DNA from 2 places in the Agathobacter sp. genome. Region 2 is predicted to be linked to the other one. Evidence: riboswitches for the same ligand, from Rfam matches in the RefSeq annotation. Region 2 holds a riboswitch; the other holds the start of a gene.
The links. Region 2 has a riboswitch for ZMP and ZTP ahead of pflB (formate C-acetyltransferase). Riboswitches for the same ligand answer to the same signal wherever they lie in the genome.

Region 1 (8,997 bases), on a different contig from region 2:
CAAAGACGAAATGCCAAGGCGGTAAATTTTGGTATCGTATATGGTATTAGCGCGTTTGGTCTGTCTAACGACCTGGGGATTTCAAGGAAAGAGGCACAGGGCTATATAGACAGCTATTTTGTCAAATATCCAAAGATTAAGGAGTTTTTGGATCAGACGGTTTTGGATGCTAAGAAAAATGGCTATACAAAGACCATGTTTGGACGTATCAGACCGATTCCCGAGCTGAACTCGAGCAATTTCATGCAGAGACAGTTTGGAGAGAGAGTTGCGATGAACTCACCTATTCAGGGTACAGCAGCCGATATCATAAAGATTGCCATGATACGTGTGCATGACAGGCTTCTTGACGAGGGCTTAAAGTCAAGACTTATCCTTCAGGTGCATGATGAGCTTTTAATTGAGACAAAGGAAGCTGAGAAGGATAAAGTGATTAAGCTTCTGGAGAAAGAGATGCGTGGTGCGGTGGACATGAAGGTATCCATGGAGGTGGGCACCGAGTGTGGCTATGACTGGTATGATGCGCATTGATGACAGAAAAGGAAATAGTATGATTTTTATAGGAATAACAGGTGGTGTAGGTGCCGGAAAATCGGCAGTGCTTAGCTATCTTAAGGAACTTGATGGCGTAAGGGTCATGCTCTCCGATGAGATAGCACATGAGCTGATGGAGCCGGGAAGCGACTGCTACAACAGATTAAAGGAATTGTTTGCGGGCGAACCGATATGGCTTGAGGACGGGCATTTTGACAGACCGGCACTTGCCGAAGTGATTTTTTCGGATGATAAAAAAAGAGAGCTTTTAAATGAAGTAGTGCATCCTGCAGTAAAGGAATATGTGCTTAATGCAGTTAAAGAGGCAAAAAAAGAAGGTCTTTTCATGCTTGTGCTTGAAGCAGCACTCCTTATAGAGGAGGGATATGGTGAAATCTGCGACGAGCTGTGGTATATTTATGCAAGTGAAGAAGTCAGAAGAAAAAGACTTAAGTCATCAAGAGGCTATTCAGATGATAAGATAGACAGCATCTTTGCAAGCCAGCTTAAAGAAGCTGAGTACAGAAGGCACTGCAGGGAGGTTATCGATAATGATGGAGATATCGAAAACACGATAGCTTCAATAAATAAAGCGCTTAGCAAATACAAGGAGTAGTGGAAATGAACAATGTATTCGGTTTGGATATTGGTACAAGAAATGTTGTAGGAACTGTCGGCTATCAGACTGATGACAAGGAATTTGTGGTTACAGCACAGTATGTGAAGGAGCATGAGACCAGAGCGATGCTCGACGGTCAGATACATGATATAGGCAGGGTGGCAAAAACCATTAAGGAAGTAAAGGACGAGCTTGAAAAACAGACAGGACAGCCACTTGAAGAGGTGTGTATAGCAGCCGCAGGACGAGTATTAAAGACTGTCACGACGCATGTGGAGTATGAGTATGCGCAGGAGTCTGTGGTGACCGGCGAGGATGTCCATACGCTTAACCTGCTTGGTATAGAAAAAGCACAGGAGGCACTCAAGGAGGTTAACGATACAAGCTATAAGTTTTACTGTGTGGGATATTCTACAGTCAAATTCTTTTTGAATGATGAGGTGTTTATCAGCCTTGAGGGGCATAAGGCAAACAAAATAGGCGAGGATATCATAGTTACATTTCTGCCGGAGGATGTGGTAGACGGACTGTATGCGGCAGTTGGACAGGCCGGGCTTAGTGTAGCCAATATGACATTGGAGCCTATCGCCGCTATCAATGTGGCAATTCCAGAGAACTATCGTATGCTTAATATCGCACTTGTCGATGTGGGAGCCGGAACGAGTGATATCTCAATCACAAGAGACGGAAGTATCATAGCCTATGGCATGATACCGCATGCAGGAGATGAGCTGACAGAAGTTATTGTGCAGCATTTCCTCGTGGATTTCAACATGGCAGAGAGCATCAAGCTTCAGTCCACGACAAGTGATACAGTTACATACAAGGATATCATGAGTATCGAGCACACAATTCCTGCACAGGATGTCTGGGAGGTGGCAGCACCTGTTGTTGATAATATTGCACAAGAGGTATCGGCTAAAATCAGAGAGCTAAACGGTGACAAAACAGTGAGTGCCTGCTTTGTAGTCGGAGGCGGAGGCAAGATACACGGCTTCACGGAAAAGCTTGCGGAAGACCTTGACCTGCCGGAGGAAAGAGTAGCTCTAAGAGGTGAGGAAGTGCTTGGCGATGTGACCTTTGAGCAGGAGGATATTAAGAAGGATCCGCTTCTTGTCACTCCAATTGGTATATGTCTGAATTATTATGACCAGAGAAATAATTTTATCATGGTCAGATTCAACGGTGAGAGAATAAAGCTCTATGACAATAACAGGCTTACAATAGTCGATGCGGCGCTTCAGGCCGGATTTCCAAACGATGAGCTGTTTCCAAAGCGCGGCACCCCGATAAATTTTACGGTAAACGGTGTGGCTAGGCTTGTAAGAGGCGAGGCCGGAGAGGGCGCAGTGGTGACCATGAACGGAAAGCCTGCAAGCATCAATACACCGCTCGAGCCAAACAGTGAGATAGTCATCGAGCCGTCCACAGCCGGAGAGGCTGCAGTGTATAAGATATCGCAGCTTGATGAGTACAATCATTCTGTCATTACATTTGTAATAAACGGCAGAAGGGTTTCATGTCCTAGGTTTGTCCAGGTAAACGGAAGGCTTGAGCCTGAGGATTACAGCATCAAGGAAAACGATGTGATTGAGACAAGAAATTACTATACAGTGCGGCAGATTGCGCAGTTTATGGACCTCGTTATTGACACAGACCAGATGATATTTGTAAACAATGAAGAGGCCGATCTTGACACACTTGTATATGAAAATTTCTCTGTTGAATGGAAAACAGATGAATATGGTGTTGCAAGAATCGACAATAACACTTATAATGACACACAAGAGTCTGATACAGATGCAGATACAAATGATGCTTCGGCTTTAGCAGAGCCGGATGCAAACAGCACAGAGTCAGACAACACAGAGTCAGACAACACAGTGACCAGAACATCTGAGCAGATGATGAATCAGGTGCTCGACGAGCTTCATGATGATTTTACCAAGGAAGCAGAAGCATCTGCTGTGCCGGAAAACAAACTGCCGGAAAATGAATTGCCAAAAAATGATATACAGGAAGAAGACTCATCAAAAAATACAATTACAGTCATTGTAAACGGTGAGTCTGTAGAGCTGTCAGGCAAGGATACATATATATTTGTCGATATATTTACCCATATCTCATTTGATTTACAGGCAGGAAAGGGCAGGGCAATAGCCACTGTAATAAACGGCAGGGATGCACAGTTTTCCGAGGAGCTTCATGAGGGAGACCAAATAGAATTATACTGGAAAGAGAATTAACATGTTAGAATTATGCAGCATTGCCAGCGGCAGCAGTGGAAACTGTATATGTGTGGGCACGGATGATTGCCATGTGCTCATAGACGCGGGCATCAGCGGTAAGAAAATAGAAAACGGCCTGAACGAGTTTGATATGACGGCCACAGATATGAAGGGCATTCTTGTGACGCATGAGCATATAGACCACATCGCAGGGCTTGGTGTCATGGCAAGGCGCTATCATATTCCGATTTATGCAACAAGAGCCACAATCGGTGCCATAAAATGTACCAAATCCGTTGGAAATATAGATGATGAGCTGTTTCATCCTATTGAGGCAGGTGTTGATTTTACAATAGGCGATATAGAATTTGAGCCGCTTCACATATCACACGATGCGGCTGATCCTGTCGCATACAGGTTTAAAAATGAAAATCATGCGATGGCGGTCGTGACAGACCTTGGCACGTATGATGACACACTGGTTTCAAAGCTTCAGAACCTGGATGGCCTGCTGCTTGAAGCCAATCATGATATAAATATGCTCCAGACAGGGGCATATCCTTATCCGCTCAAGCGCAGAATCATGGGTGACAGTGGACATTTGTCGAATGAGAGAAGCGGGCAATTGTTATGCGAGCTTCTTCATGATAAATTTGGCTCAGTAATACTGGGACACCTTAGCAAAGAAAACAACTACGAAAAGCTGGCGTATGAAGCAGTCAGGCTTGAGGTCACAATGGGAGACAATCCATATAAGGCAAGTGATTTCCCGATGTATGTGGCTAAGAGGGACAGGGCATCAGACCGCATAGCCGTAGAATAAGAGAACAGGAGAATAGGTTGTTATGGATAACACAAAGAACAAAGTAATCATCACAGTTGTCGGAAAAGACACAGTAGGAATCATCGCAAAGGTATGTACATATCTGTCAGAGGGCAGAGTAAACGTACTTGATATCTCACAGACTATTGTTTCAGGTTATTTCAACATGATGATGATTGTAGATATGGCAAATGCTACAGCTTCATTTGCAGAGATTTCTGACCAGCTTGATGCACTTGGAGAAGAAATTGGTGTAACAATAAAGTGTCAGAAGGAAGAAATCTTTGAGATGATGCATCGAATCTAGTTTAGCGTAAAAATGTCATACACAGTTAAAGGAGAACATTAAAATGATTAATATTGGTGAAGTAATTGAGACCAATGACATGGTGGAGAAGGAAAACCTTGATGTGCGTACCATCACACTCGGTATCAGCCTGCTCGACTGTATAGACTCAGACCTTGCAAAGGTAAATGAGAATATCTACAACAAGATTACAACACTTGCAAAGGATCTTGTAGCAACAGGAAAAGAGATAGAGAACAACTACTGTATCCCTATCGTAAACAAACGTATTTCAGTTACACCTATCGCCCTTGTCGGCGGTGCGGCATGCAAGAGCTCAGAGGATTTTGTTACCATAGCAAAGACTCTCGATAAGGCAGCAAAAGAGGTGGGCGTCAACTTCATCGGTGGATACTCAGCACTTGTGTCAAAGGGTATGACAAAGGCGGATGAGCTTTTAATCAAATCAATTCCTCAGGCAATGCTTGAGACAGACCTCGTATGCAGCTCTGTGAATGTTGGCTCCACAAAGACCGGAATCAACATGGATGCGGTAAAGCTGATCGGTGAGATGATAAAGGAGACAGCAGAGGTGACAAAGCACCTTCCTGTATCAGGCTGTGCCAAGTTTGTTGTATTCTGTAACGCTCCTGATGACAATCCGTTTATGGCAGGAGCCTTCCACGGTGTTACAGAGGCTGATGCCATCATCAATGTAGGTGTCAGCGGACCGGGAGTAGTAAAGACTGCTCTTGAAAAGGTAAGAGGCGAGAACTTTGAGGTGCTCTGTGAGACAATCAAGAAGACCGCCTTCAAGGTTACACGAGTTGGACAGCTCGTGGCAAAGGAGGCTTCAAAGAAGCTTGGAGTGCCATTTGGAATAATAGATCTTTCACTTGCACCTACACCGGCTATCGGAGACTCTGTAGCAGATATTCTCTGCGAGATAGGTTTAGAGAGAGCCGGAGCTCCTGGAACAACAGCAGCACTTGCACTCTTAAACGATCAGGTTAAAAAGGGCGGTATCATGGCATCCTCATATGTCGGCGGACTCTCCGGTGCCTTTATTCCTGTATCAGAGGATCAGGGAATGATAGATGCCGTAAACGATGGCGCACTCACCCTTGAAAAGCTTGAGGCTATGACCTGTGTATGCTCAGTGGGACTTGACATGATTGCAATTCCTGGCGATACAAAGGCTACGACAATTTCAGGAATTATCGCAGACGAGATGGCTATCGGTATGATAAATCAGAAGACAACAGCATGCAGACTGCTTCCTGCAATCGGAAAGGATGTAGGTGATGTGGTAGAAATCGGAGGACTCCTTGGAAGTGCACCGGTAATGCCTGTAAACAGATTCTCTTGTGATGCATTTGTAAACCGCGGAGGAAGAATCCCGGCACCAATTCACAGCTTTAAGAATTAGTAAAAGAATGGCATTATAAAGCATTGATAGATAAATAAGCATTGTTTACAAGCACGCACTCATAAGTACAACTTATAAGTGCGTGCTTATTTTAAAGTGGTACTTGACAATGACAAAAATACATGCTTAAATAAAGACAGTTATATGACTGACGGAAGTGGATAACCACATGGAGTATAACAGTTGATTGCCGACCGTCTGGGCGCACATTTATATAGGTTTCATGCAGAGCTTTATATTTATATGTGTGTTCGGACGGTCTTTTTTATTCCGGCAGAACCCGAATGATTTGGGGAATGCAGACCACATTATCAGAAAACATGGAGGATGACATGGAAAGAGTATCATTAGCAAAGGAATTATCAAGCACAACATACCCTGGCAGAGGTATTGTAATCGGACGCACAAAGGATGGTAAGAAGGCTGTGACAGCATACTTCATCATGGGCAGAAGCGAGAACAGCCGCAACAGAGTATTTGTAGAGGATGGCGAGGGCATCAGAACACAGGCATTTGACCCTTCAAAGCTTGAGGATCCAAGTCTTATCATTTACGCGCCTGTAAGAGTGCTCGGCAACAAGACAATTGTCACAAACGGTGATCAGACAGATACTATCTATGAGCTGATGGACAAGCAGCAGACATTTGAGCAGGCATTAAGGACAAGAGAGTTCGAGCCTGACGCTCCTAACTATACACCTAGAATTTCAGGAATCATGCATATTGACAATGGTGAGTTCAACTATGCTATGTCAATCTTAAAGAGCAACAACGGCAATCCTGACGCATGCAACAGATACACATTTGCATACTCAGCACCGGTTGCGGGCGAGGGACATTTCATCCATACATATATGGGCGATGGAAATCCACTGCCAAGCTTTGAGGGTGAGCCTACATGGGTAGACATTGACGGAGATATCGACGAGTTTACCAATATGGTATGGGAGAACCTTAACGAGGACAATAAGGTATCACTCTTTGTCAGATATATTGATATCGCAACAGGCGAGTATGAGAGCCGAATCGTAAACAAAAACAAATAACGGGAAATATTTTATAAACGGTCAAATATACAAGATAAGCAGATAAAAACAGGAGAACAAAAAATGCAGGAATATGAATTAAAATACGGATGTAACCCAAATCAGAAACCGGCCAGAATATTTATGAAGGAGGGCGAGCTTCCTATAAAGGTGCTTAACGGAAGAGCCGGATATATCAACTTCCTCGATGCCTTTAACGGATGGCAGCTTGTAAGAGAGCTTAAGAAAGCAACAGGTCTTCCGGCCGCAACCTCCTTCAAGCATGTTTCACCGGCAGGTGCAGCAGTCGGACAGCCGCTTTCAGATGTGGAGAAAAGAATTTACTGGGTTGATGATATGGATATCGAGTTTACACCGCTTGCAAATGCATACATCAGAGCAAGAGGCGCTGACAGAATGTCATCATTTGGTGATTTTATTTCACTTTCAGATGTATGTGACAAGAGCACTGCACTTGTAATCAAGAGAGAGGTATCAGACGGTGTTATCGCTCCGGGCTACACAGACGAGGCTCTTGAGATATTAAAGGCTAAGAAAAACGGCAATTACTGTGTTATTGAGATCGACCCGGCATATGAGCCGGCACCTATTGAGAGAAAGGATGTATTTGGCATCACATTTGAGCAGGGCAGAAATGAGCTTCATATTGATGACGATTTCTTCTCAAATATCGTGACAGAGAACAAGGAGCTTACAGAGCAGGCTAAGATTGATCTGGCAATCTCAATGATTACTTTAAAGTATACACAGTCCAACTCTGTATGCTATGTAAAGGGCGGCCAGGCAATCGGTATCGGAGCAGGCCAGCAGTCTCGTATCCACTGTACCAGACTTGCAGGCTCAAAGGCAGACAACTGGTGGCTTCGCCAGTCTCCACAGGTGCTTGGACTTCAGTTCGTGGATGGCATCAGACGTGCAGACCGCGACAACACTATCGACCTTTATATCGGTGAGGATTACATGGATGTGCTTGCAGAGGGCGAGTGGCAGAAATTCTTCAAGGTAAAGCCGGACGTATTTACTGCAGAGGAGAAGAGAGCATGGCTTGACAGGAATACAGATGTAGCACTTGGCTCTGATGCATTCTTCCCATTTGGTGACAATATTGAGCGTGCGCACAAGAGTGGCGTGAAGTATGTAGCCCAGCCGGGTGGATCGGTGAGAGATGACCATGTTATTGATACATGTAATAAGTACGGCATGGTGATGAGCTTTACAGGAATCAGACTTTTCCATCACTAATCATAAGGCATAAGAGAATTATATAATTATATACTGAAATTAAGAAAACGGTGTGAATCCAACAGGATACATGCCGTTTTTGCGTTAAATTATGAGTGAACGAAAATTTCCTAATTAAATATGCAAAAAGTACTAGTATTTATGTAATAAAGATGTTATATTTTAATAAAGCACTTAATTAACTAAAAAATAATTATGTGGAATTATAAAAATTAGTTATTGGGAGGAAATGAATGAAAAAGAGAAGATTTGTGGCATTGCTTATGACCATGGCAATGCTTGTATCAATGCTGTCAGGATGTTCATTTGGTTCATCATCAAAAAAGGTCACACAGATATACTTCCTAAGCTGTAAGCCTGAGGTAAAGTCAGTCTGGGAGGAGGTTTCAGCAGCCTATGAAAAGGAGACCGGTATTAAGCTTAAGGTACTTACCGCAGCAGACGGTAATCATGAGAGAACACTTAAAGCAGAGCTTGCAAAGAAGGACTACCCGACAATGTTTCAGATAAACGGTCCTGTTGAGTACGGTAAGTGGAAGAATTACTGTATGGATCTTTCTGATACAAAGCTGTATTCATGGCTTTTGGATAAGAGCATGGCAGTGACAGGTGACAATGGAAAGGGTGCATACGGCATACCTTATGTTGTTGAGGGCTACGGAATTATCTACAATAATGCAATTATGGAAAAGTACTTTGCATTATCAGATAGGACAAGCCAGATAAAGAGCATGGGAGAGATAAACAATTTCGCTGCCTTAAAGGAGGTAGTGGAGGATATGCAGGCACA
Region 2 (8,997 bases):
CGTAAATGATATCTGGTTTTCCCATGTTGTAACTCCCGCAAATTATTATTGTAGATTTTAACTGTTCAGCACATTTACAGTTGCGATACGCAGGCATATTTCGTTTATTTACCTACCTGCTCCTTTATGAGAGACATAAATGCCTCCTCCTCAACAGGCTTGGAGTACGCATAGCCCTGATAATACATAGGTCCAAACTGCTTTAGATACTCCGCCATCTCATAAGTCTCAATACCCTCTATACACGAACGCATCCTGATACGTCCGGTGAAAACAAGAATGGACTCGACAATCGCCTGCTTTAATTCATCCTCCATGACATCCTTCGTAAATGATCGGTCTATCTTTATCTCACCCACCGGAAGCTCCAGCGCCAGACTCAGTGATGCCGAGCCTGTTCCGTAGTCATCTAACGCTATCTGTATGCCATGCTCCTTGAAAAACGATATCTCCCTCTTTAAGAAATCGTGGTCTAAATCCTTACATCTTTCGGTAAGCTCTATCCAAAGATCCTCTTTTGGGAAATCAAGCCTCTCAACCATATTGAGTACATCTGTGCGGAATGCCGTATTCTCAAGCTGCGTGGCCGCTATATTTACATTTATGAAAAACTCCGGTATGAGCTTCTTGAATCTCTTTGCCGCCACAAGTGCGGTCTCAATAATCCAGTTTCCCAGTATGTAAATACAAGGATCCTCCTCAAGCCATGGAATAAATGAATCCGGTGGCACAAGTCCGTACTTATCATTTTTCCACCTGATAAGAGCCTCAGCTCCGACTATCCTTCCATCCGTGGCGCTGACTATCGGCTGATAGCATAGGAAAAATCCCTTACAACCGTCCATGACGCTCTTATGGATTTCCGCAATCTGCTCCATATTTTTCATATTATCATGAATTATGGTACTGTCAAAAAATACAAGGTCTCCGTGCTTTTCATGCTTAGATATGCTGAGTGCATATGTGGCGCTGTTTAGCAGATTATCCGGCGTTCCGGAGTAATTTTTTGCTGTTACTGCTCCACCAGCCAGCCTAAGCTGAACCATTCCATCGCCAAGCTTCACTCCGGCCTCAGCTACTTTTTTTACTTTAAGATACAGCTCCCTAAGCTCATCATGCTCTGCGTATGGCTTGATGAATGCAAACTTTGTTCCATCCATTCTGAATACATAAAGGTCTCCGTTCACTACCTTTAAAAGCTCATCGCCATAATTCTTCAATACCTCATTGCCCAATTCGTATCCGTAGGTATCATTGATGTGTCCGTACTTTGTTATTCCGATGATAAGCACTGCTGCCGACTCATATCTGAAAATATAGTCATTCAGACAGCTTCCAAGCATCTTCATATTCCAGAGGTTGGTAACAGAATCAACCGAATCCGATATGCCATGATTCAGTATCGAACCGGCAAAAATATCAGGTCTTCCATCCACTCCCTTTATGATGCGTCCATGACCTGTGCAGCTCACAAACACTCCTTGTGCATCCTTTATACGATATGTGAGGTCAAAAGCATCTTTTTTGCCTGAATACACTGCATCCAATTCCTTCTGGTACATCATCATATCATCGGGATGTATTTTTTTCCTCCATCTTTCCTCTGTGTTTAAGTCATATTCGCTGTCAATTCCCATAAAACCAAATGCATTTTTGGACCATCTGGTCACATTGGTCTCCATGTTTGTGACAAACATATATATTCTTTGCGATGCCTCTGATAACACCGGGAAAAGCGTCTCATCAAGACCATCTATGTCAAGCTCATCAGAACTCTTATGCCGTACCTCAGCTTCCGATAAAAGCATGTCTGTCGCGTCAAACAATTCTCTCTGAAGCTCATTTTCAGACCTGTCTTTTCCCTCTTTTAAGGTGCGTGCATTCTCAAGCGCCATATTCGCCTCAGCTATCCATGCCGGCATACTCTGTCCTGTGTATTGTGCCACTCCGATTGTGACAGTCACCGGTGCCTCAAGCTGCATATTATGCGCGGTCTCAGTTACATGCGCTTCTATTCTTTTGCGAATAAGCTGCATCATATTCTCGCTTGTCGTATCAAAGGCGACTACAAACTCATCTGCCTCAAATCTGGCTATATAAAAATCATACTCTGCCGCAAGCTCTTTAAGCGCAAAGGCTGTCGCTACAAGCACCTTGTCTCCTTCAAGCGGACCGTATTCTTTATTTATCGATTTTAAATCATCCACATCTATCAGATAAAGATACAGCTTACTATAGCCAGACGTCCCATTTACCTTTGCACTGATATATTTATCAAAAGCGTTCCTGTTGTTGATACCTGTCAGCAAATCTGTGGAAATCAGTGATTTCTGGCTGTTACTGTACACAAGCATATAGCTGAGTGTGACAGCACATACAAATGATGGAAGCATCGGTGTGAAATACTGGATAAATAACATAATAACAGGCAGCACTGCAAACGAAGCCATGCGCCTGTATTTGTCGCGGTTCGCATAATTTTCCGGAAGAAATGACTTGTAAAATGCCCTGATGCAGCTATATATAGCCGGTACAAATGCTATAACAGCCTCCGTAATTATCTCATTCCTGAGGCTTGTCCACTTCAGATACATGACCGTAATCATCATGATACATATGGCTGCCTGCGCCGCTATGCGCACTATTCTTCCGGATTTAAGCCGGATAAATACAGATTGCTGCTCTGCCTCACAATACAAAAACCAGTGATATGAAAGTAACGCTATCAATATAAAGTAAATGACCGTAAATGTATCAAGCACCAGTTTTTCCGGCTCCCACAGACCATAAACTATGATAGCTATAATATAATCCACCACAGTTGCTGCCGCTGTAAGTATGCCTACCGTCAAAAATTGATGGTTGCTGTATGTTTTATCATCAGATTTCATAAATCTGAAACATATGACTCCCAGTATCAGCAGACACATAAAGCTCATCTGCCCATACAGAGTTCCTATTACTATACTGCTCATTATACTCTCCTCGTTCTGCCTTATCTTTCTCCACTTATTATATTTTATCAACTTAATGAGTTGTTAGCAATGGTATTTATAAACTAATTCTGACAATTTAAAATTCTTTTTGCACATTCTATCTGTTCCTTTGTAGGAGGCTCCACTCCCTCAAGCTGATACGGTATACCAAGCTCCTTCCACTTGAACACGCCAAGTGTGTGGTACGGCAGCACCTCAACCCTGTCCACTGTTTTAAGTGTGTCGATAAACTCTCTAAGCTGCTTTAAATATTTCTCATCCGTAGTAATTCCCGGCACAAGCACATGGCGTATCCACATCTTTTTGCCGTTTTCGGAAAGATATCGTGCCATATCGAGGATATTCTGATTGGTCTGTCCCGTAAGCTTTTTGTGCTCCTCATCATCTATATGCTTGATATCCAGCATGAAGAGATCTGTGTATTTCATCAGCTCATTAAATTTTCCGAAAAACGGTTCCTCTTTGGTAAACGGATTTCCTGATGTGTCAAGGCAGGTGTTTACGCCCTTTTCCTTTGCAAGCTTAAATAGCTCTGTGACAAAGTCTATCTGCAAAAGTGCCTCGCCTCCGCTTACTGTTATGCCGCCGGTTTGCTTCCAGTACGCTTTATAGCGCATGGCTGTCTTTAGCACCTCCTGCGGTGTCATCAGCTTTGTGCCGTCATTTTCGCCACATTTGGCCCATGTGTCCGGGTTGTGGCAATATTTGCAGCGCATGTTGCAGCCCTTCAAAAATACTATATATCTTACTCCCGGACCGTCGGCTGAGCCGAAGCTTTCTACTGAGTGTACTCTTCCTAGTGTCTCTCCCATGTTTTACCTCCTTTAGATGATTGTTGTTGCTACTTTTATTTTATTAAAAATCAGAATATGCAGGCACTTGGCCTGCACATTCTGGAATGTTTTATACATTATTATTTTTATATTACATTCTCTCGTGGCATGTACGTGAGATTACATCGAGCTGCTGCTCTCTTGTGAGGTCGATGAACTTAACTGCGTATCCTGATACTCGGATTGTGAAGTTTGCGTACTCCTCTTTCTCCGGATGCTCCATTGCATCGATGAGTTTCTCTTTACCGAATACGTTTACATTGAGGTGATGTGCACCCTGATCGAAGTATCCGTCCATTACGTTTACAAGGTTGTCGATTCTCTCGCCCTCGTTGTTTCCAAGTGCTCCTGGGTTGATGGTCTGTGTATTTGAGATTCCATCAAGTGCCCACTCATACGGAAGCTTTGTGAGTGAGTTTAAGGATGCGAGAAGTCCGTTCTGCTCTGCGCCGTATGATGGGTTTGCTCCCGGTGAAAGCGGCTCTCCGGCTTTACGTCCGTCAGGCATTGCTCCTGTAGCTTTTCCGTATACTACGTTTGATGTAATTGTAAGGATTGATGTTGTAGGCTCTGAATCACGGTATGTGTGATGCTTCTTTAACTTGTCCATGAATGTCTTAAGAAGCCATACACCGATCTCGTCTGCGCGGTCATCATCGTTTCCGTATTTAGGGAACTCTCCCTCGATTTCGAAATCCTTTGCGAGTCCGTTCTCGTCACGTACTACTTTAACCTTTGCATATTTGATTGCTGAAAGAGAATCGATTACGTGTGAGAATCCTGCGATTCCTGTTGCGAATGTTCTCTTTAAGTCTGTATCCATGAGTGCAAGCTCTGCTGCCTCATAGTAGTATTTGTCATGCATGTACTGGATGAGGTTTAATGTATTTACATAGATGTCTACTAACCAGTCCATCATCTTGTCGTATTTTGCCATTACCTCGTCATAGTCAAGGTACTCTGCTGTGATAGGTGCGTAGTTTGGTCCTACCTGCTCACCTGATTTCTCATCAACGCCACCGTTGATAGCGTAGAGGAGACATTTTGCAAGGTTTGCACGTGCTCCGAAGAACTGCATCTCTTTACCTGTCTGTGTTGCAGATACACAGCAGCAGATTGCATAATCATCGCCCCATACCGGCTTCATTGCGTCATCGTTCTCATACTGGATTGAGCTTGTCTCAATTGAGATGCGGGCTGCATAATCCTTGAAGGTCTGAGGAAGCTTTGATGAGTAGAATACTGTGAGGTTTGGCTCCGGTGCAGGTCCCATGTTCTCTAATGTATGGAGGAAACGGAAGTCTGTCTTTGTAACCATTGAACGTCCGTCCACACCTGTTCCTGCCACGTCAAGTGTTGCCCATACAGGATCTCCTGAGAATAACTGGTTGTATGAAGGGATACGTGCAAATTTAACCATACGAAGCTTCATTGTAAAATGATCGATGAGCTCCTGTGCTTCCTGCTCTGTGAGGATGCCCTTATCCATATCTCTCTTGATGTAAATATCAAGGAATGTAGATACACGTCCTACTGACATTGCTGCACCATTCTGTGTCTTGATTGCTGCAAGGTATCCGAAGTATAACCACTGAACTGCCTCTTTTGCGTTTGTTGCAGGTCTTGAGATATCATATCCGTAAATCTCTGCAAGCTTCTTCATATCCTCAAGACATTTGATCTGCTCTGCGATTTCCTCTCTTAAACGGATAACATCATCTGTCATCTGTCCGCAACCACAGTTTGCCTTGTCCTTCTTTTTCTCCTCGATGAGGTAATCAAGTCCGTATAACGCTACACGACGGTAATCGCCGACGATACGTCCACGGCCGTATGTGTCAGGAAGTCCTGTAAGGATCTTTGCATGACGGACCTTCATCATCTCAGGTGTGTATGCATCGAATACTGCTGTGTTGTGTGTCTTATGATATTTTGTGAAAATTTCCTTGAGCTTGTCGCTTACATTGTAACCGTATGTCTCAGCAGCCTGTACTGCCATCTTGATTCCACCGTAAGGCATGAATGCTCTCTTTAACGGCTTGTCTGTCTGAAGACCTACAATCTGCTCGAGGTCCTTTAATGCCTCATCTATATATCCAGGGCCGTAAGCTGTGATTCCTGTTACAACCTCTGTCTCCATGTCAAGGACTCCGCCCTTGGCACGCTCTTCTTTCTGTAATTTTTGGAGCGCATCCCACAGCTTATTTGTAGCATCTGTCGGATCAGCTAAAAAGCTCTCGTCTCCGTCGTATGGAGTGTAGTTGTCCTGAATAAACTGACGGACGTTGATTTCCTCTTTCCAAAGACGTCCTTCAAATCCATCCCACTCTTTCATTTCTATCATTGTAATATCCTCCTTAAAATGTGTGAATGTTACTTCGTTTGATTAGTTTTGTTTAACTGTGGTTAGTATATACTTACTACAGTATTTTTGTCAATATCCCTCTTGTTTCTTTTGAGATACATTCCATAGTTATTTATATGGCTATGGCTGATTTTATAATCAAAAAGAGCCAACTGCCCGGGTTTATCGCCCAGACGGTCGGCTCTTATTTGTTATATTTCATGTGGTTAGTCCACTTATCCGTCAGTCATATAACACGTTCATAGTAGACTATTTTTCTCAATAAAGCAATAGGTTTTTAGAACTATTTTAAAAGCTTTTCTATTCTGCACGGACCGCCCAGCGCATCTTCGTGGACCTGGCGCGTCCGTTCTGAGCACATTCCTGTGCTGATGGGCGGATCACATCCTTTGAATAGTCACTGTATATTCCTGCTTTATAGCCTGCCTTGAGTGCCTTTTTGACCAGCTTGTCCTCTCCTGAATGGAAAGTAAGGATAGCAGCTCTTCCGCCGGGCTTTAATGCTCCCGGAAGCTTTTCCATAAACTCGTAGAGCACCTCAAACTCATGGTTTACATCTATGCGGAGCGCCTGGAAGGTGCGCTGACAGGTCTTTTTGATGATGTCCCTCTTGTCCTTTTCAGGGAGAAAATCAAGTGTCTGCTCTATAATGTGACGAAGCTTTGTGGTCGTATCTATGCGGTTACCCTTCCTGATTTCGTCTGTGATTGCCTTTGCAAGCTCCTCGCAATACGGCTCATCTGAGTTCTCATAGAGCATACCCGAAAGCTCCTCACGGGAAATATTGTCAAGACGCTCTGCCGCACTGATGCCGGCATTTGGATTAAGACGCAGATCCAGCGGTCCGTCCACCTTAAATGAAAATCCTCGCTCAGGATTATCTATCTGCATGGATGACACTCCAAGATCTGCAAGTATGAAATCAAAGCCTCCCACTTCCTTTGCAATCTCATCTATTGTGCAGAAGTTCTGCAGCTTTACGGTGAGAATATCCTCTCCAAAGCCGGCTTCAGCGAGACGCTTTTTTGTCTTTTCAGACTCGATTGGATCAACATCGGTGGCATACATATGCCCCTGACCGTCAAGCCTTTCAAGCATTGCCTTTGTATGCCCACCGTAGCCGAGTGTTGCATCAAAGCCTGTCTGTCCCGGCTTGATGTCAAGAAAATCTATGATTTCTTTTACCATTATGGATATGTGCATGCCCGCAGGGGTATTTCCCTTGCTGATGACATGCTCAATTGTATCCTTGTATTTCTCCGGGTTTAATTCCTTGTATTTTTCCTCAAATTTTTTGGGATATTTTCCGCTATAATGTACGCGGCGCTTGTGCTGTTTTTCTTCGCTCATTTTCTGCTCCGTTTCATTTTTGGGTTTGGACTGTTACGCTGACTTTTGCTACAGTATAACTTTTATTTCATTTTTCCGCAAGATAATGACGCACATTCCTATACCATCTGCACGAGCCACACATCACTTTTCACCATGAAATATCCAATGACTACCTTTATCAGCTCTGTGGCCTGCACAAGGAAATACACTGCTACTATGCCAAGCGCTGTGTATTTGGCTAGCACAAATGCCACCGGCACCACTATCACCCATGTAAATACAGAGTCAAACAGAAATGTGACCAGTGTCTTGCCACCCGAGCGGAGTGTAAAATACGACGAATGTGTAAATGCACAAAACGGCATAATTATCGCTGATACCGCTATGAAGCTTGTTGCGAGCGCCTTGATTTCGTCGGTTGTGTTATATATCTGAGGGAAAAATCCTCCTACCAGAAGCATGACCGCCGCCATTATAGAGCAGCAGAACACACTGAACACTATCATCTTGTTATCCGCATCCTTTGCCTTTTCAAGCTCACCGGCTCCAAGATACTGCCCCACAACTATGCTGATGCATGCGCCAAGCTGTATAAACACGATATTGAAAAGGTTTGTTATCGTTGTCGCAATGTTCAGGCCTGCGATTACCGAGAGCCCACGTACTGAATAGCACTGTGTAACCGTTGTCATGCCTGCTGCCCAGAAAAGCTCATTGAGCATGAGTGGCAGTCCCTTGATGAATATAGTCTTAAACTCATCAAACGGCATTCCTATTCCTCTGTAAGCACCCTCGAGATACCTGTTCCTATCCCTGTTTTTATGTGCCCACAGCACAACTATTATTGTCTCAATATATCGCGACATCACCGTGGCAATAGCGGCTCCCGCCACACCCAGCTTTGGTATCGGTCCTATTCCGAAGATGAGCAGAAAATCAAGCACTGCATTGCTTCCAACTGCTGCAAAGCTTGCAACCATCGGTACAAAGGTCTGTCCTGTTTCCTTTATGTTTGTTGCATAGGCCTGTGTCACCGCAAACGGTACGAGACCTATCATAACTATTTTTAGATATTCCTTTCCATATGCCAGTGCTACCTCCGTGGCACCGTTTCCTGCCGTATCTGTCAGATATAGTGATATGAGCGCTGTTCCGTTTGTGATAAACAGTGTCATCGCTATCGCTGTAACAAGCAGCGCTGCATACAGCTTGAATCTGAAGGAATACATATGCCCCTTATGATTTCCCTTGCCAAAATACTGTGCTCCGAATATACTTGCCGCTGACACTGCCCCAAACACTGCCAGATTGTACACAAATATGAGCTGGTTTACGATTGCGACTCCCGACATCTGCTCTGTGCCGAGCTGTCCTACCATAATGTTGTCCAGAAAGCTGACCAGATTTGTGATTGCATTCTGGATTATCATTGGTATGGCCAGCATGAGATAGCGCTTATAAAATGCCTTGT

Region 1: linked by a shared signal. The riboswitch ahead of ACW6PM_RS11205 (IMP cyclohydrolase) and the one ahead of pflB (formate C-acetyltransferase) in region 2 are both predicted to bind ZMP and ZTP.

What each region holds. Positions count from the first base shown of each region.
Region 1 covers NZ_CDRTEH010000017.1:4,469-13,465, forward strand. The annotation lists gene polA (DNA polymerase I) at 1-531, shown strand, start outside; gene coaE (dephospho-CoA kinase) at 509-1,150, shown strand; gene ACW6PM_RS11185 (cell division protein FtsA) at 1,156-3,399, shown strand; gene ACW6PM_RS11190 (MBL fold metallo-hydrolase) at 3,401-4,204, shown strand; gene ACW6PM_RS11195 (ACT domain-containing protein) at 4,227-4,511, shown strand; gene ACW6PM_RS11200 (PFL family protein) at 4,555-5,919, shown strand; ZMP/ZTP riboswitch at 6,054-6,130, shown strand; gene ACW6PM_RS11205 (IMP cyclohydrolase) at 6,252-6,965, shown strand; gene ACW6PM_RS11210 (phosphoribosylaminoimidazolecarboxamide formyltransferase) at 7,029-8,207, shown strand; gene ACW6PM_RS11215 (ABC transporter substrate-binding protein) at 8,441-8,997, shown strand, end outside.
Region 2 covers NZ_CDRTEH010000004.1:144,237-153,233, forward strand. The annotation lists gene ACW6PM_RS06080 (RluA family pseudouridine synthase) at 1-25, opposite strand, end outside; gene ACW6PM_RS06085 (EAL domain-containing protein) at 105-2,975, opposite strand; gene pflA (pyruvate formate-lyase-activating protein) at 3,059-3,808, opposite strand; gene pflB (formate C-acetyltransferase) at 3,921-6,173, opposite strand; ZMP/ZTP riboswitch at 6,355-6,434, opposite strand; gene rsmH (16S rRNA (cytosine(1402)-N(4))-methyltransferase RsmH) at 6,495-7,544, opposite strand; gene ACW6PM_RS06105 (MATE family efflux transporter) at 7,643-8,997, opposite strand, start outside.